One region of the Streptomyces sp. NPDC051677 genome, then DNA from elsewhere that is predicted to be linked to it. Evidence: riboswitches for the same ligand, from Rfam matches in the RefSeq annotation. Region 1 holds a riboswitch; the other holds the start of a gene.
The links. Region 1 has a riboswitch for glycine ahead of gcvP (aminomethyl-transferring glycine dehydrogenase). Riboswitches for the same ligand answer to the same signal wherever they lie in the genome.
Positions count from the first base shown of each region.

Region 2: another riboswitch for glycine. It lies ahead of gcvT (glycine cleavage system aminomethyltransferase GcvT); the one in region 1 lies ahead of gcvP (aminomethyl-transferring glycine dehydrogenase).

Region 1 covers NZ_JBITCT010000007.1:276,595-284,132, reverse strand. The annotation lists gene ACIBAF_RS11250 (DNA polymerase IV) at 21-1,433, shown strand; gene ACIBAF_RS11245 (nucleotidyltransferase domain-containing protein) at 1,485-1,946, shown strand; gene ACIBAF_RS11240 (PRC-barrel domain-containing protein) at 1,953-2,324, opposite strand; glycine riboswitch at 2,437-2,532, shown strand; gene gcvP (aminomethyl-transferring glycine dehydrogenase) at 2,717-5,602, shown strand; gene ACIBAF_RS11230 (molybdopterin-binding protein) at 5,979-6,398, opposite strand; gene ACIBAF_RS11225 (ABC transporter ATP-binding protein) at 6,427-7,527, opposite strand; gene modB (molybdate ABC transporter permease subunit) at 7,536-7,538, opposite strand, start outside.
Region 2 covers NZ_JBITCT010000026.1:136,110-143,647, reverse strand. The annotation lists gene ACIBAF_RS28340 (M23 family metallopeptidase) at 1-423, shown strand, start outside; gene ACIBAF_RS28335 (hypothetical protein) at 497-697, opposite strand; gene ACIBAF_RS28330 (L-serine ammonia-lyase) at 1,098-2,465, opposite strand; gene glyA (serine hydroxymethyltransferase) at 2,561-3,823, opposite strand; gene gcvH (glycine cleavage system protein GcvH) at 3,838-4,215, opposite strand; gene gcvT (glycine cleavage system aminomethyltransferase GcvT) at 4,327-5,487, opposite strand; glycine riboswitch at 5,655-5,755, opposite strand; gene ACIBAF_RS28310 (AAA family ATPase) at 5,933-6,628, shown strand; gene ACIBAF_RS28305 (enhanced serine sensitivity protein SseB) at 6,707-7,501, shown strand.

The DNA of each region.
Region 1 (7,538 bases):
TGTGGTGCAGCATCGGACATGTGAGAAACGCGCCCACGATCCTGCATCTCGACATGGATGCCTTCTTCGCGCAGGCGGAGCAGGCGTCCAAGCCGAGTCTGCGCGGGAAAGCCGTGGTCGTGGGCGGTCTGGGGCCCCGCGGAGTGGTCGCGACCGCCTCGTACGAGGCCCGGGTCTTCGGGGTGCACTCGGCGATGCCCATGGCCCAGGCGCGCAGGCTGGCTCCCAACGCCGCGTATCTCGTGCCGCGCTTCGCGTTCTACCGATCGATCAGCGAGCAGGTCATGGAGCTGCTCGGGGCGCTGTCGCCGCTGGTGGAGCCGCTGAGCCTGGACGAGGCCTTCGTGGACCTGGAGGCCGGGGAAGCGGCTTGGGACAGCGAGTCGGCGCGGCTGGCCGGCATCAGGCTGCGCGCGGACATCCGGGCGGCCACCGGGCTCACCGGTTCGGTGGGTCTGGCCTCCTGCAAGATGCTCGCGAAGATCGCCTCGGAGCAGGCGAAGCCCGACGGTCTCGTGCTGATCGAGCCGGGTACCGAGCGGGCCCTGCTCGGGCCCATGTCGGTGCGGACGCTGCCGGGGGTCGGGCCGGCGACCGGAGACCATCTGAGGCGGGCCGGGATCACCACGGTCGACGAGATCGCCGAGGCCGGTGAGGACGAGTTGGTGCGGCTCCTGGGCAAGGCCCATGGGCACGCCCTGTACGCCATGGCGCTGGCGCATGACGACCGGCCCGTGGTGGCCGAGCGGGAGACCAAGTCGGTGTCGGTCGAGGACACGTATGACGTGGACATCCACGATCGGGTCCGGGTCGAGCTGGAGGTGCAGCGGCTGGCGGACCGGTGTGTGCGGCGGCTGCGGGGAGCGGGTCTGTCGGGGCGGACCATCGTGCTGAAGGTGCGGCGGTACGACTTCTCCACGCTCACCCGGTCCGAGACCCTGCGCGGTCCCACGGACGATCCGGCGGTGATCCGGGAGGCGGCGGCCCGATTGCTGGACTCCGTGGACACGACGGGCGGGGTGCGGCTGCTCGGCGTGGGCGTCAGCGGTCTGGCGGACTTCACGCAGGAGGACCTGTTCGCCCAGGCGGCGGAGGAGCGGGCGGAAGGGCCCGAGGAGGAACTCGCGGACGAGCCCGTCGGCGAGGATCCCGCGCCGGTCGAGCACCAGTGGCGCCCGGGACACGACGTGCGGCATGCCGAGCTCGGCCACGGGTGGGTGCAGGGCAGTGGGCTGGGCCGGGTCACCGTGCGGTTCGAGACGCCCGAGTCGCAGCCGGGCCGGGTGCGCACCTTCCGGACCGACGACCCGGAGCTGGAGCCGGCGGATCCGCTGCCACTGGTGCGGCGAATACCTGATGAAAACGACGGGACCGGGAACTCTCGGCGGAACGGATCAGTTACACAGAGTGAAGCGGCTCGCAGTTTGGGGTGAGTCGGAGGGGTGGCGGTGTCTGCGAGTGGCGCCGGTAGGGGAGGGGGCTGCATGAAACTGCATGGAGGTCGGGTCGTGGACGCGGGTGAGGCGTCGCCGGAGCGTGAAGCCGAGATGCGGCAGGTGGTGGATCGGGTCACCCGTTGGTCCGCGAACCGGAGCGACGTGGTCGGGCTGCTCCTCGTCGGGTCGTGTGCGCGTGGCGCCGTGCGTCCCGACTCCGACGTCGATTTCGTGCTGTTGTCGACGGCCACTGATCGGTACGCCGACGACGACGGCTGGGCGCGTGAGCTGTCCCTGGGGGCGTTGGTCCGCGTCCAGGCGTGGGGGCCCATCACCGAACGGCGTTATGTCACCGATTCCGGTCTGGAGGTGGAGATGGGCGTCGGCTCTCCCGACTGGGCGCGGGCCGATCCGGTCGACGACGGGACGCGAAGAGTCGTCACGGATGGCGCCCGGCCGCTGTACGACCCTGCGGGGATCCTCCGGGCGCTGATACAGGCCTGTGTCTGAGGGGGCTCAGCTCTCGTCCGTGCCCGCCAGCCGGCCGAAGTCGTGGTCGGGGAGCGGGGGCGGGGCGGCCACGTCGAGGCCGTAGTGGTGGTAGAGCTGGAGTTCCTGTTCAGGGGAGAGATGGCGGCCTACGCCGAAGTCCGGGGCGTCCTTGATCAGGGCACGGTCGAAGGGGATGTGCAGGGTGCCCTCGACCAGCTCGCTGGGCTCCAAAGGGACGAAGGCGTCGCGGGAGAACAGACCGGTGCGTATGGCGGCCCACTCCGGCACGCCGGTGGCGTCGTCGAGGTAGACCTCGTCGACGGTGCCGATCTTGGTGCCGTTGCGGTCGAACGCCTTGCGGCCGATCAGGTTGCGCGGATCGATGTCGGTCTGCACGGGCCCTCCACTTGGTCGCAACTCATCCGTAAGCACTACAAAAGAGCACTTTGGGACGGGCGGCCACTCGAGAGGGCGGCGTTGACCTCGCTGGTAGTCTGGCAACGGCTGCTGACCCCGTGCGGGAGAGTCCTCCGGACACCATCGGAGGCGCCGAAGGAGCAAATCCTCCCCGGAATCTCTCAGGCTCACGTACCGCACGGACGAGGTCACTCTGGAAAGCAGGGCGGGTGCCGACGGCGTCGACGGCTTCCGCTCTCACCGACGGTGAAAGCCGGCTGTCCTCGGGCGGCCGGTGAAGCTCTCAGGTTGAGATGACAGAGGGGGAGGCCGTCCGGGTACCCGCGCCGTGGTGACCCTCGAAGGTCGTGTCAGACCAGGAGGCCTCAGAAATGACCGCCGATCGCATTCCGCTCTCCGAACTCGAACAGGGAATCCCCTTCGAGCAGCGCCACATCGGACCCGACCTCGAGGCGCGGGCCAAGATGCTCGCGCAGGTCGGCTACGGCTCGCTCGACGAGCTCACCGCCGTCGCCGTCCCGGATGTGATCAAGAACGCCGACACGCTGGACCTGCCGGGCGCGCGCACCGAGGCCGAGGTGCTGGCCGAGCTGCGCTCGCTGGCCGACCGCAACCAGGTTCTCGACTCGATGATCGGGCTCGGGTACTACGGGACGTTCACGCCGCCCGTCATCCTGCGCAACGTCATGGAGAATCCGGCCTGGTACACGGCCTACACGCCGTACCAGCCGGAGATCTCGCAGGGGCGGCTCGAGGCGCTGCTGAACTTCCAGACCATGGTCGCCGACCTGACCGGGCTGCCGACCTCCGGCGCGTCGCTGCTCGACGAGGGCACGGCCGCCGCCGAGGCGATGGCGCTGTCCCGGCGGATGGGGAAGAACAAGAAGGGCCTCTTCCTCATCGACGCGGACGTGCTGCCGCAGACCATCGCCGTGATCGAGACCCGCGCCGAGCCGACCGGCGTGGAGGTCGTCGTCGCGGACCTGAGCGACGGCATTCCCGCGGAGCTCGCCGAGCGCGAGATCAACGGCGTGCTCGTGCAGTACCCCGGAGCCTCCGGCGCCGTGCGCGACCTCACGGCGATCGTCGACCAGGCGCACGGGCTCGGCGCGCTCGTCACCGTCGCCGCGGACCTGCTCGCCCTGACGCTGCTGAAGTCGCCCGGTGAGCTGGGGGCGGACATCGCGGTCGGTACGACGCAGCGGTTCGGGGTGCCGATGGGCTTCGGCGGGCCGCACGCCGGCTACATGGCCGTCCACGAGAAGTTCGCGCGCAGCCTGCCCGGGCGGCTCGTCGGGGTGTCCGTCGACGCGGACGGGCACAAGGCCTACCGGCTCGCGCTGCAGACGCGTGAGCAGCACATCCGGCGTGAGAAGGCCACGAGCAACATCTGCACGGCGCAGGTGCTGCTGGCGGTGATGGCGGGAATGTACGCCGTCTACCACGGGCCGGAGGGGCTGCGGGCGATCGCCCTGCGCACCCACCGGTACGCGGCGATCCTCGCCGCCGGGCTCGAGGCCGGCGGTGTGGAGGTCGTGCACGGGTCGTACTTCGACACGCTGACCGTGCGGGTGCCGGCGAAGGCCGCCGAGGTCGTCGCCGCCGCGCGGGAGCACGGGGTCAACCTGCACCTCGTCGACGCCGACCAGGTGTCGATCGCCTGCGACGAGACGACCGCGCGGGCGCAGGTGGCCGCGGTCTGGGCCGCCTTCGGCGTGGACGGCGACATCGAGTCGCTCGACACGGCCACGGCCGACGCTCTGCCCGCCGGGCTGCTGCGGTCCGACGCGATCCTGACGCACCCCGTCTTCCACCGGCACCGCTCCGAGACCGCGATGCTGCGCTACCTGCGCAGGCTTGCCGACCGGGACTACGCGCTGGACCGGGGCATGATCCCGCTGGGCTCCTGCACCATGAAGCTCAACGCGACCACCGAGATGGAGCCCGTCACCTGGCCCGAGTTCGGGCAGCTGCACCCCTTCGCGCCTGCCGAGCAGGCGGAGGGCTACCTCACGCTCATCCGGGAGCTGGAGGAGCGGCTCGCCGAGGTCACCGGGTACGACAAGGTGTCGCTGCAGCCGAACGCCGGGTCGCAGGGGGAGCTGGCCGGACTGCTCGCCGTCCGCGGGTACCACCGGGGCAACGGGGACGAACAGCGGACGGTGTGCCTCATCCCGTCCTCCGCGCACGGCACGAACGCGGCCAGCGCCGTCATGGCGGGCATGAAGGTCGTCGTCGTGAAGACCGCCGAGGACGGCGAGATCGACGTCGAGGACCTGCGGGCGAAGATCGAGCAGCACCGGGACGAGCTGGCGGTGCTGATGATCACCTATCCGTCCACGCACGGGGTCTTCGAGGAGCACGTCGCGGACATCTGCGCGCAGGTGCACGAGGCGGGCGGGCAGGTGTACGTCGACGGCGCCAACCTCAACGCGCTCGTCGGGCTCGCCAAGCCGGGGCACTTCGGCGGGGACGTCTCGCACCTGAACCTGCACAAGACGTTCTGCATCCCGCACGGCGGTGGCGGTCCGGGGGTCGGGCCGGTCGCCGTACGGTCGCATCTGGCGCCGTATCTGCCGAACCACCCGCTGCAGCCCGCCGCCGGGCCGGAGACCGGTGTGGGGCCGATCTCGGCGGCTCCCTGGGGCTCTGCCGGGATCCTGCCGATCTCCTGGGCCTATGTGCGGCTCATGGGCGGCGAGGGGCTCAAGCGGGCCACGCAGGTCGCGGTGCTCAGCGCCAACTACATCGCCAAGCGGCTGGAGCCGCACTACCCGGTGCTCTACACCGGCCCGGGCGGGCTGGTAGCGCACGAGTGCATCATCGACCTGCGGCCGCTGACCAAGGCGACCGGGGTGAGCGTCGACGACGTCGCCAAGCGGCTCATCGACTACGGGTTCCACGCGCCGACGATGTCGTTCCCGGTGGCCGGGACGCTGATGATCGAGCCGACCGAGTCCGAGGACCTCATCGAGCTGGACCGTTTCTGCGAGGCGATGATCGCCATCCGCGCGGAGATCGAGAAGGTCGGGGCCGGCGAGTGGCCGGCCGAGGACAACCCGCTCCGGGGCGCTCCGCACACCGCGGCCGCGCTCGGCGGGGACTGGGAGCACGCGTACACGCGTGAGGAGGCCGTCTTCCCGGCCGGGGTGTCCGCCGCCGACAAGTACTGGCCGCCGGTGCGCCGGATCGACCAGGCCTTCGGCGACCGGAACCTGGTCTGCTCGTGCCCCCCGCTGGACGCGTACGAGGACTGAGCGGGGCGCTCCGCTGAGCCTTCCCAGTCGAGTCGCCGTCCTTGCCGATGAGCGGGACGCCCTCCCAGTGATCGGACAGGGCGTCCCGGTCCGGGGCCGCTGCGGCGCGCTTGCTGGTCGTCATCGGCGTGGTGGTGAGCTGTGGGGTGCGTTGCCGGCTCCGCCGTTATGGCACGGACGGACGTCTTCTCGCGCAGCCGGTGGGCGGTGTGGATGCGGTCGGGACCCCGCAGACACCGGCACGGATCTTCGGGCGGGATGACGGCGAGGACGGGCGGCATGCCTTGTCCCTGGCGGGCGGGGGCCGGCCGTTGGGATCGAAGAGGGGGCGCCCCACCCTCGGAGGGGGACCCCATCTCGGTCGGCCGGGCAGGTTCTAGTCGGTGGTCAGGGACACCTCGGTCGCCTTGATCAGTGCGATGACGTCGGAGCCCACGAAGAGGCCGAGGTCGGTGGCCGCGTCCGTCGTGATCGCCGCGGTGAGTTCGCCGCCCGGCACGGTGATCTTCACGGCGGCCATGGCGCCGCCGATCGTGAGACCGGTGATCGTGCCGGGGAGCCGGTTGCGGATCGAGAGGCCGTCGACCGAGCCGGTGGCCAGGGAGACCTCCGTCGACTTCACCAGTGCGCGGACCGCGGTACCGGTGGTGAGGCCGAGGTGGGTCACGGCCTCCAGCGTGATGGCCGCCGTGAGGTCCTGGCCGCCGGTCAGACGGATGCCGACGGTGGCCATGACCTCGCCGGGGTGGACGGCGGTGACGGTGCCGGGGAGCTGATTGCGGATGCTCAGGGTCATGGGCACCAACGGTAGGGCCCCGAGCGTTTTATGCCGGGTATGCGTGGGTCTGCGTCGCCTTGACGGTGGCCCAGACCTCGGCGCCCGGGTGCAGGTCGAGCTCGGCGGCGGCGACCGTGGTGAGGTCGGCGGCCAGGGGGAGTTCGCCGGTGAGGTCGGCGCGGATCTGGTCGCCGTGGGTCTCCAGACCGGCGACCTCGCAGCGCCAGAGGTTGCGGGCGCTTGCGCCGGTGGGGCGGTCGCGGTGAAGGGTGACCGCGCTCGGCGGGAACGCGACGAAGGCGGGGCCGGACAGGACCTCCGTGGTGGTGATGGTCGGGCCGGTGTCCAGGTGGACGGTGTGGCCGTCGGCGCGGCCCTGGTAGAGGTTCAGGCCGACGAGACGCGCGATGTACTCCGTGCGCGGGTGGCGGGCGATGTCGGCCGGGGAGCCCTCCTGGACGACCCGTCCGTCCTCGACGACGACCAGCCGGTCTGCCAGCACCATGGCGTCCAGCGGGTCGTGCGTGACCAGGACGGCGACGGCCTCGAACTCGGCGAGATGGCGGCGGAGCTGGGCGCGCACCTCCAAGCGGGTGCGGGCGTCGAGTGCGGCGAGGGGCTCGTCGAGGAGCAGCAGCCGGGGCCGGGTGGCGAGCGCGCGGGCCAGGGCGACGCGCTGGGCCTGGCCGCCGGAGAGGCGGCGCGGCTTGGCGCCGGCATGGGCGGTCAGGCTCATGCGCTCCAGCCAGGCGGAGGCCTCGGCCCGTGCCTCCGCCTTGGTCGCGCCTTGGCAGCGCGGGCCGAACGCCACATTGTCGAGGGCGGTCAGGTGCGGGAAGAGCAGGTAGTCCTGGAAGACCACGCCGACCGGGCGGGACTCCGGCGGCGTCCGCTCCAACGCCGCGCCGTCCAGCCGGAGACGGCCGCCGGAGAGCGGGGTGAGACCGGCGAGGGCGCGCAGGGCGGTGGTCTTGCCGGCGCCGTTCGGGCCGAGCAGGGCGAGGACGTCGCCGGGCGCGGCCGTCAGGGTCACGTCGAGGCGGAAGGAGCCGTGGTCGACGACGAGGCGGGCGTCGAGGCCCTGGTCGGCCGTGCCCTCGGGGCGGGCGGCGTCGGCGATGTCGGTCACGTGGGCATCGTCGCGCATGGCGCTGCTCA
Region 2 (7,538 bases), on a different contig from region 1:
GTGGTCGTAGCGAGCGCCCACCGTCAGCGCGATCACTTGTCCCGTACTTCGCTGCTTGGCTACCTCTACCTCTACCTGGAGGGCTTCGTACGAAGCCTGGGCTGGCCCCGCCATCTATGGGGCAACCACATCATTCTCGATCTCGGCGAAGGCGTGTACGCGGGTTTCGCGCATCTCAAGCGCGGTTCCCTTCGTGTCGTGGTCGGCGATCGGGTCACCGCAGGTCAGCAGCTCGCCGAGTGCGGCAATTCCGGCAACTCCTCCGAGCCCCACCTGCATTTCCAACTCATGAGCGGTCCGGACTCCGAGACGGCCTACGGCCTGCCCTTCGAGTGGCGCTACCGCGATGACGACGGCGCCGAACACAACGGAGTGCCCAAGGACGCTGTCCACTTCACCTCGCTCGAGTCCCAGTCCCATTAGCGTGAGCGGATGGTGCGGCAGCGCCTCACAGGATGGATCTCCTATCAAGCCCAACATCGCTGACCAGGCGAAATCAGACCGCTGAGCACCACCCAGCACCATGCGAGGGTGACGGCGTCGCTGTTGAGAAGTTCAGGGCGATGCCGCGGTGCGCGGCGGTGACGGTCAGTGCCGTGGTGAGTTCGAGGTCGTCGAGGTCGTCGAGGGCGAGCCCATGCCACACGGCCAGCAGATCTGCGTACGTCGTCTCCGGGGCGTCTGCCCGCTGATGCACCCCATGGGACAGTTCGTCTATCTCCCCTTCGGTGGCCAAGTACGCCGGGTCGCGAGGAGAGAGAGTGGGGCCTGGCGGGCCTGCGCCGTCGTGAACGTGGGGGCGAGGGCGAGGAGCTGCTGCTCCAAGCGCGAGTTCTCCGCAGCCGCTCATGTATCGAATGGGTACCTCTCCAGGAGGTCCAGGGGACCGATTTGATGCATCCCTTGGCTGACGACCGGTGCAGACCGGACCAGCGACCGAGAGCGCCATGAACCCCAAGGCCAGACGCTCATCCCGTGGGATTTCCCGGGGATTTTCACGTCTGTCCCAGGGACATTTCGGGGACTTTCCGCCGTGTAAGCAGGGAAGGCCCCGACAGCGCTGAAAGAAGCGAACGCGCTGGTCAGGGCCTATCCCCCTAGCACTCGATGATGTTCACCGCGAGCCCGCCCCGGGCCGTCTCCTTGTACTTGACGCTCATGTCCGCGCCCGTGTCCTTCATGGTCTTGATGACCTTGTCCAGGGACACCTTGTGGGAGCCGTCGCCGCGCATGGCCATGCGGGCTGCCGTGACCGCCTTCACCGCGGCCATGCCGTTGCGCTCGATGCACGGGATCTGGACGAGGCCGCCGACCGGGTCGCAGGTCAGGCCGAGGTTGTGCTCCATGCCGATCTCGGCCGCGTTCTCGACCTGTTCGGGGGAGCCGCCCAGCACCTCGGCCAGGGCGCCCGCCGCCATGGAGCAGGCCGAGCCGACCTCGCCCTGGCAGCCGACCTCGGCGCCGGAGATGGAGGCGTTCTCCTTGAAGAGCATGCCGATCGCGCCGGCGGCGAGCAGAAAGCGGACGACGCCGTCCTCGTCGGCGCCCGGCACGAAGTTGACGTAGTAGTGCAGGACGGCCGGGATGATGCCGGCCGCTCCGTTCGTGGGAGCCGTGACCACCCGTCCGCCGGCCGCGTTCTCCTCGTTCACCGCCATCGCGTACAGCGTGATCCACTCCATGGAGTGGGCCAACGGATCGCCCTCCGCGCGGAGTTGACGGGCCGTCATCGCGGCGCGGCGGCGCACGCGCAGGCCGCCCGGCAGGATGCCCTCGCGGGACATGCCGCGGGAGACACAGCCCTGCATCACACGCCAGATCTCCAGCAGCCCGGCCCGGATCTCGTCCTCGGTACGCCAGGCCCGCTCGTTCTCCAGCATGAGCGACGAGATCGACAGGCCGGTCTCCTTCGTCAGGCGCAGCAGGTCGTCGCCCGTGCGGAAGGGGTACTTCAGGACCGTGTCGTCGAGTTTGATGCGGTCCGCGCCCACCGCTTCCTCGTCCACGACGAACCCGCCGCCGACCGAGTAGTACGTCTTGGCGAGCAGTTCCGCGCCCGAGGCGTCGTACGCCCACAGCGTCATGCCGTTCGCGTGGTACGGCAGGGTCTTGCGGCGGTGCAGGACCAGGTCGTCGTCGAAGGAGAACGGGATCTCGTGCGAGCCCAGCAGCCGCAGCAGGCCGGACTCCTTGATCTGCTCCGCCCTGTCGTCCGCCCCCTCCACGTCCACCGTGCGTGGCGAGGAGCCCTCCAGGCCGAGCAGGACCGCCTTCGGGGTGCCGTGCCCGTGGCCGGTCGCGCCGAGCGAGCCGTACAGCTCGCCGCGGACCGACGCGACGGCGTCCAGCAGGCCCTCGTTGCGCAGCCGCCGCGCGAACATGCGGGCCGCGCGCATCGGGCCGACCGTGTGGGAGCTGGACGGGCCGATGCCGATCGAGAACAGGTCGAAGACCGAGATGGCCACGGGGACTCCTCAATACAAGGGGTGGTGCAGAAGGTTGTCGCCGGGTGCCCCGCCCACCCGTCTACGAGTGTGCGGGGCGCCCTGCACAAAAGGAACTACTTGTTCAGACCGGGGTACAGCGGGTGCTTTTCGGCCAGGGCGACGACCCGGGCCTTGAGCGCCTGCGCGTCGTAGGCCGGCTTGAGCGCCTGCGCGATGACGTCCGCGACCTCCGCGAAGTCCTCGGCGCTGAAGCCGCGGGTGGCGAGGGCCGGGGTGCCGATCCGCAGCCCCGACGTCACCATCGGCGGTCGCGGGTCGTTGGGGACGGCGTTGCGGTTCACGGTGATGCCGACCTCGTGGAGACGGTCCTCGGCCTGCTGCCCGTCCAGCTCGGACTCGCGCAGGTCGACCAGGATCAGGTGCACGTCGGTGCCGCCGGACAGCACGTTCACGCCGGCCTCGCGGGCGTCCGGCGCCGTCAGCCGCTCGGCGAGGATCCGCGCGCCCTCGACCGTACGGCGCTGGCGCTCCTTGAACTCCTCCGAGGCCGCCACCTTGAAGGAGACCGCCTTCGCCGCGATCACATGCTCCAGGGGACCGCCCTGGAAGCCCGGGAACACGGACGAGTTCAGCTTCTTCGCGAACGCCTGCCTGGCCAGGATGATCCCGCCGCGCGGGCCGCCCAGCGTCTTGTGGGTGGTGGACGTGACGACGTCCGCGAACTCCACCGGGTTGGGGTGCAGCCCGGCCGCGACCAGGCCCGCGAAGTGCGCCATGTCGACCCACAGGTACGCCTCGACCTCGTCGGCGATCCGGCGGAACTCCGCGAAGTCCAGCTGCCGCGGGTACGCCGACCACCCGGCGATGATCACCTTCGGCCGGTGCTCCTTGGCGAGGCGCTCGACCTCGGCCATGTCGACCAGACCGGCGTCGTCCACGTGGTACGCGACCACGTCGAACTGCTTGCCGGAGAAGTTCAGCCGCATCCCGTGGGTGAGGTGGCCGCCGTGGGCGAGGTCCAGGCCGAGGATGGTGTCGCCGGGCTGGGCGAGCGCGAACAGGGCGGCCTGGTTGGCGGAGGCGCCCGAGTGCGGCTGGACGTTGGCGTACTCGGCGCCGAACAGGTCCTTGATCCGGTCGATGGCGATCTGCTCGGCGACGTCGACGTGCTCGCAGCCGCCGTAGTAGCGCCGGCCCGGATAGCCCTCGGCGTACTTGTTGGTCAGGACCGAGCCCTGCGCCTCCATGACCGCGAGCGGAGCGAAGTTCTCCGAGGCGATCATCTCGAGGGTGGACTGCTGGCGGCCCAGCTCGGCGTCGACGGCGGCGGCGATCTCCGGGTCGAGCTCGTGCAGGGGCGTGTTCAGGACGGACATGCGTCTACGACTCCTCAGCCGGTGGTGAAGGCGGTGTACTCGTCGGCGGACAGCAGCTCCTGCTGCTCGCCCGCGACGCGTACCTTGAACAGCCACCCGCCCTCGAAGGGGGCGGAGTTCACCAGCGACGGGTCGTCGGCGACATCCTGGTTGACCTCGACGACCTCGCCGTCGACCGGCGAGTACAGCTCGCTGACCGACTTGGTCGACTCCAGCTCGCCGCAGGACTCGCCCGCGGTCACCGTGGCGCCGACCTCCGGGAGCTGCACGAACACCACGTCGCCGAGCGCGTTGGCCGCGTGCTCCGTGATGCCGACCGTCGAGACGCCGTCCTCGGCGCCCGACAGCCACTCGTGCTCCTTGCTGTAGCGCAGCTGCTGGGGGTTGCTCATGGCCTGAATTCTCCTGTACGCGGGGGAGTGCTGATGTATGGGGGACTGCTGGAACCGTGCGTGACCAGCGCGAATGTGTGCAGGGTCACGCGCCCGGACTGCTCTCAGTCTCTACTTCCGGCGCTTGTAGAAGGGCAGCGCCACGACCTCGTACGGCTCGTGGGCGCCCCGGATGTCCACGCCGACGCCCGGGGTCCCCGGCGCCGCGTGGACCGCGTCGACGTACGCCATCGCGATCGGCTTGCCGAGGGTGGGGGAGGGGGCGCCGGAGGTGACCTCGCCGATCACGGCGCCGGCCGCGACGACCGCGTACCCGGCGCGCGGGACGCGACGGCCCTCGGCGACCAGGCCGACGAGGACGCGCGGGGGCTGCTCCTGCGCCCGCAAGGCCGCCGCGGCGAGCGCCTCGCGCCCCACGAAGTCGCCCTCCTTGCCGAACTTGACCACCCGGCCGAGCCCGGCGTCGAACGGGGTGAGCGCGGTGCTCAGCTCGTGCCCGTACAGCGGCATGCCCGCCTCCAGACGCAGCGTGTCCCGGCAGGACAGGCCGCACGGGACCAGTCCGACGCCCTCGCCGGCCTTGGTCAGCGCCTGCCACAGCTCGACGGCGTGCTCCGGCTTCACGAACAGCTCGAAGCCGTCCTCGCCGGTGTAGCCGGTGCGTGCGATGAGCGCGGGGACGCCCGCGACGGTGCCGGGCAGACCGGCGTAGTACTTCAGGCCGTCGAGGTCGGCGATGGGGGCACCTCCCGGATCGAGCGAAGTCGAGACTCTGGGGGACAGCGAGGCCAGGATGCCGGGGGACTCCGGTCCCTGAACGGCGATCAGGGCGTAGGCGTCCCGGTCGTCACGGACCTCGGCGTCGAAGCCGGCGGAACGCTCCACGAGGGCGTCCAGCACGACCTGCGCGTTGGAGGCGTTGGCGACGACCATGAACTCCGTGTCGGCGAGCCGGTACACGATCAGGTCGTCGAGGATGCCGCCGTCCGCGCCGCAGATCATGGTGTAGCGGGCGCGGCCCACGCCCACGGCCGCGAGGTCGCCGACGAGCGCGAAGTTCAGCAGGGCGCCCGCCTGCGGACCGGTGACGGTGATCTCGCCCATGTGGGAGAGGTCGAACAGCCCGGCCTTCGTGCGGACGGCGTTGTGCTCGTCGCGCTCGGAGCCGTAGCGCAGGGGCATGTCCCAGCCGGCGAAGTCGGTCATGGTCGCACCGAGGACGCGATGCAGGGCGTCGAGCGCGGTGTGACGGAGTTCTTCGGTACTGCTCATCGGGCGTTCTTCTCCCAGGGCATGACAGGCGAGGTCGTTCCTCCCCATCTGTCATCGGAACCTGAGAGGTTCGCCATGACGGCCCGCTACGACGGGTCGGACATGGCTTGCACCTTGGGTGGAGCCGACCCCGTCGAGACAAGGGGCGGCCCGCTTTTCAGATGTGCCTCGCCCGCGCGGTAACGGGGACCTGAGAGATTCAAGGGAGGGACTTGCTCCTTCGGCGCCCCAGCGAAACTGCTGCTGAGGACTCTCCCGCGCGGATTCGAACGGCCGGTATGCAGTTGGCGCGGCCATCATTGCACGGCCCGCCCCGATCGCGGCAGGCCGCATCTGTAACCGGCCTGTGTCGGTACGCGCACGAAATCGCGAGGCGCCGCGCATTACCTTCTCTTTACGCTTGGCGGGGATGAGGACTACCTGACCCCAGGGGAGGACGATCACGGTGAACGAGGCGACCACGGCGAGGACCACGGCATTCGCGACCACGTCGGGGATCGCGCTGCCCGCGCAGCCCCGCGCCCGGGCCCTGGCCCGGGCCAGGGAGGTGTGCGGCCCGCAGCCCGCGCCCGTCGTCCGCGACCTGCGCGAGCGGGCCGGCCGCAGCCCGCACGGCCTGCTCTTCGGCCCGCGTGACCTGGTGGTGGTCACCGGGCTGCCCGGCAGCGGCAAGTCCACGCTGATGAAGCGGGCCGTCAACGGCGTCCGCATCGACTCCCAGGACACCCGCGACCGCTGGGACGCCCGCGCGCCCCGCTTCCTGCCCTACGCCCTCTACCGCCCCCTCGTCCGCCTCGCCCACTACGCCGGACTGCGCCGGGCTCTGCGCGGCGGCCAGGGCGTCGTCGTGCACGACTGCGGCACGCAGGCCTGGGTGCGTGACTGGCTGGCCCGCGAGGCCCGCCGCCGCGGCGGCGCCCTCCACCTGCTCCTGCTCGACGTCGGCGCGGACACGGCCCTGGAGGGCCAGCGCGAGCGCGGCCGAGGCGTCTCGCGGTACGCGTTCCTGCGCCACCGGCACGCCGCCGCCCGGCTCCTGCGCTCGGCGGAGAAGGGCCGGCTGCCCGATGGCTGCGGCTCGGCGGTCCTGCTCGACCGCGACGCGGCCGACACGCTGCGCCGGATCGGATTCACCGGCTGAGGGCTCGGGCTGAACGCCCGGTACCCGCTAGCCTTTCAGCCACGACAGAGTGAGCGGTTCTCAGCAGGCGGTAGGCAGATGGACTTCCCCCCGGCGGACTTCCCGACGGACTTCCCGGCGCAGGCGCACCCCCATTCGCACGGCGGATGGCCCGGCAACGAGCTGGAGGAGGTGCTCTCCGTCTCCCTCGGCGTGCCCGGAGCCGGCGGCCGCATCGTGGAGGTGCTCGGCCGCAGCTTCGTATGGGTGCCGCTCCCCAGCGGCGGCGGCCCGCACAGCGGCCCCCTCGACCTGCCCACCCTGGAGCTCGACGGCCAGGTGTACGTGCCGGTCTTCAGCTCCGAGGAGCAGTTCCGCCAGGTCGTCGGCTCGCACATGTCGTTCACGATCGCGCCGGCCGTGGAGTTCGCCCGCGGGCTGCCCCCGCAGGTCGGCATCATGGTGAACCCCGAGGGCGTGGTCGGCGTTCCGCTGCCGCCGCCGGCCGTCGCCGAGCTGTGCCGGGCGGGCCGCACCCCGCTGGACGGCCCCGCGAGCGGCGGCCGCGTCCGCCTCTACGAGCCCGACTGGCAGGACGACCCGGTGGACTTCCTGGCCGCGGCCTCGGCGGAGTTCGAGTCCATAGGCGTGGTCCGCACGGCCCGCCGCTGCCTGGCCGCGATCGAGACGGCGGACCCGGTGATGTTCGTCGGCGTCGAACTCTCCCAGTGGGAGGGCGACCTGCGCGCACTCCCCCTGGAGGCCCTCGGCCGGGCCCTGGGCCGCACCTCGTCCCCCTGGCCGGTCAACCTGGTCCTCCTGGACGTCGCCCAGGACCCGGTGGGGCAGTGGATGAGGGACCGGGTAAGGCCCTTCTACACGAGGGTCCACTGACAACTCCTCAGGTGCAGTCGACTTGGGGGTGCGGGGA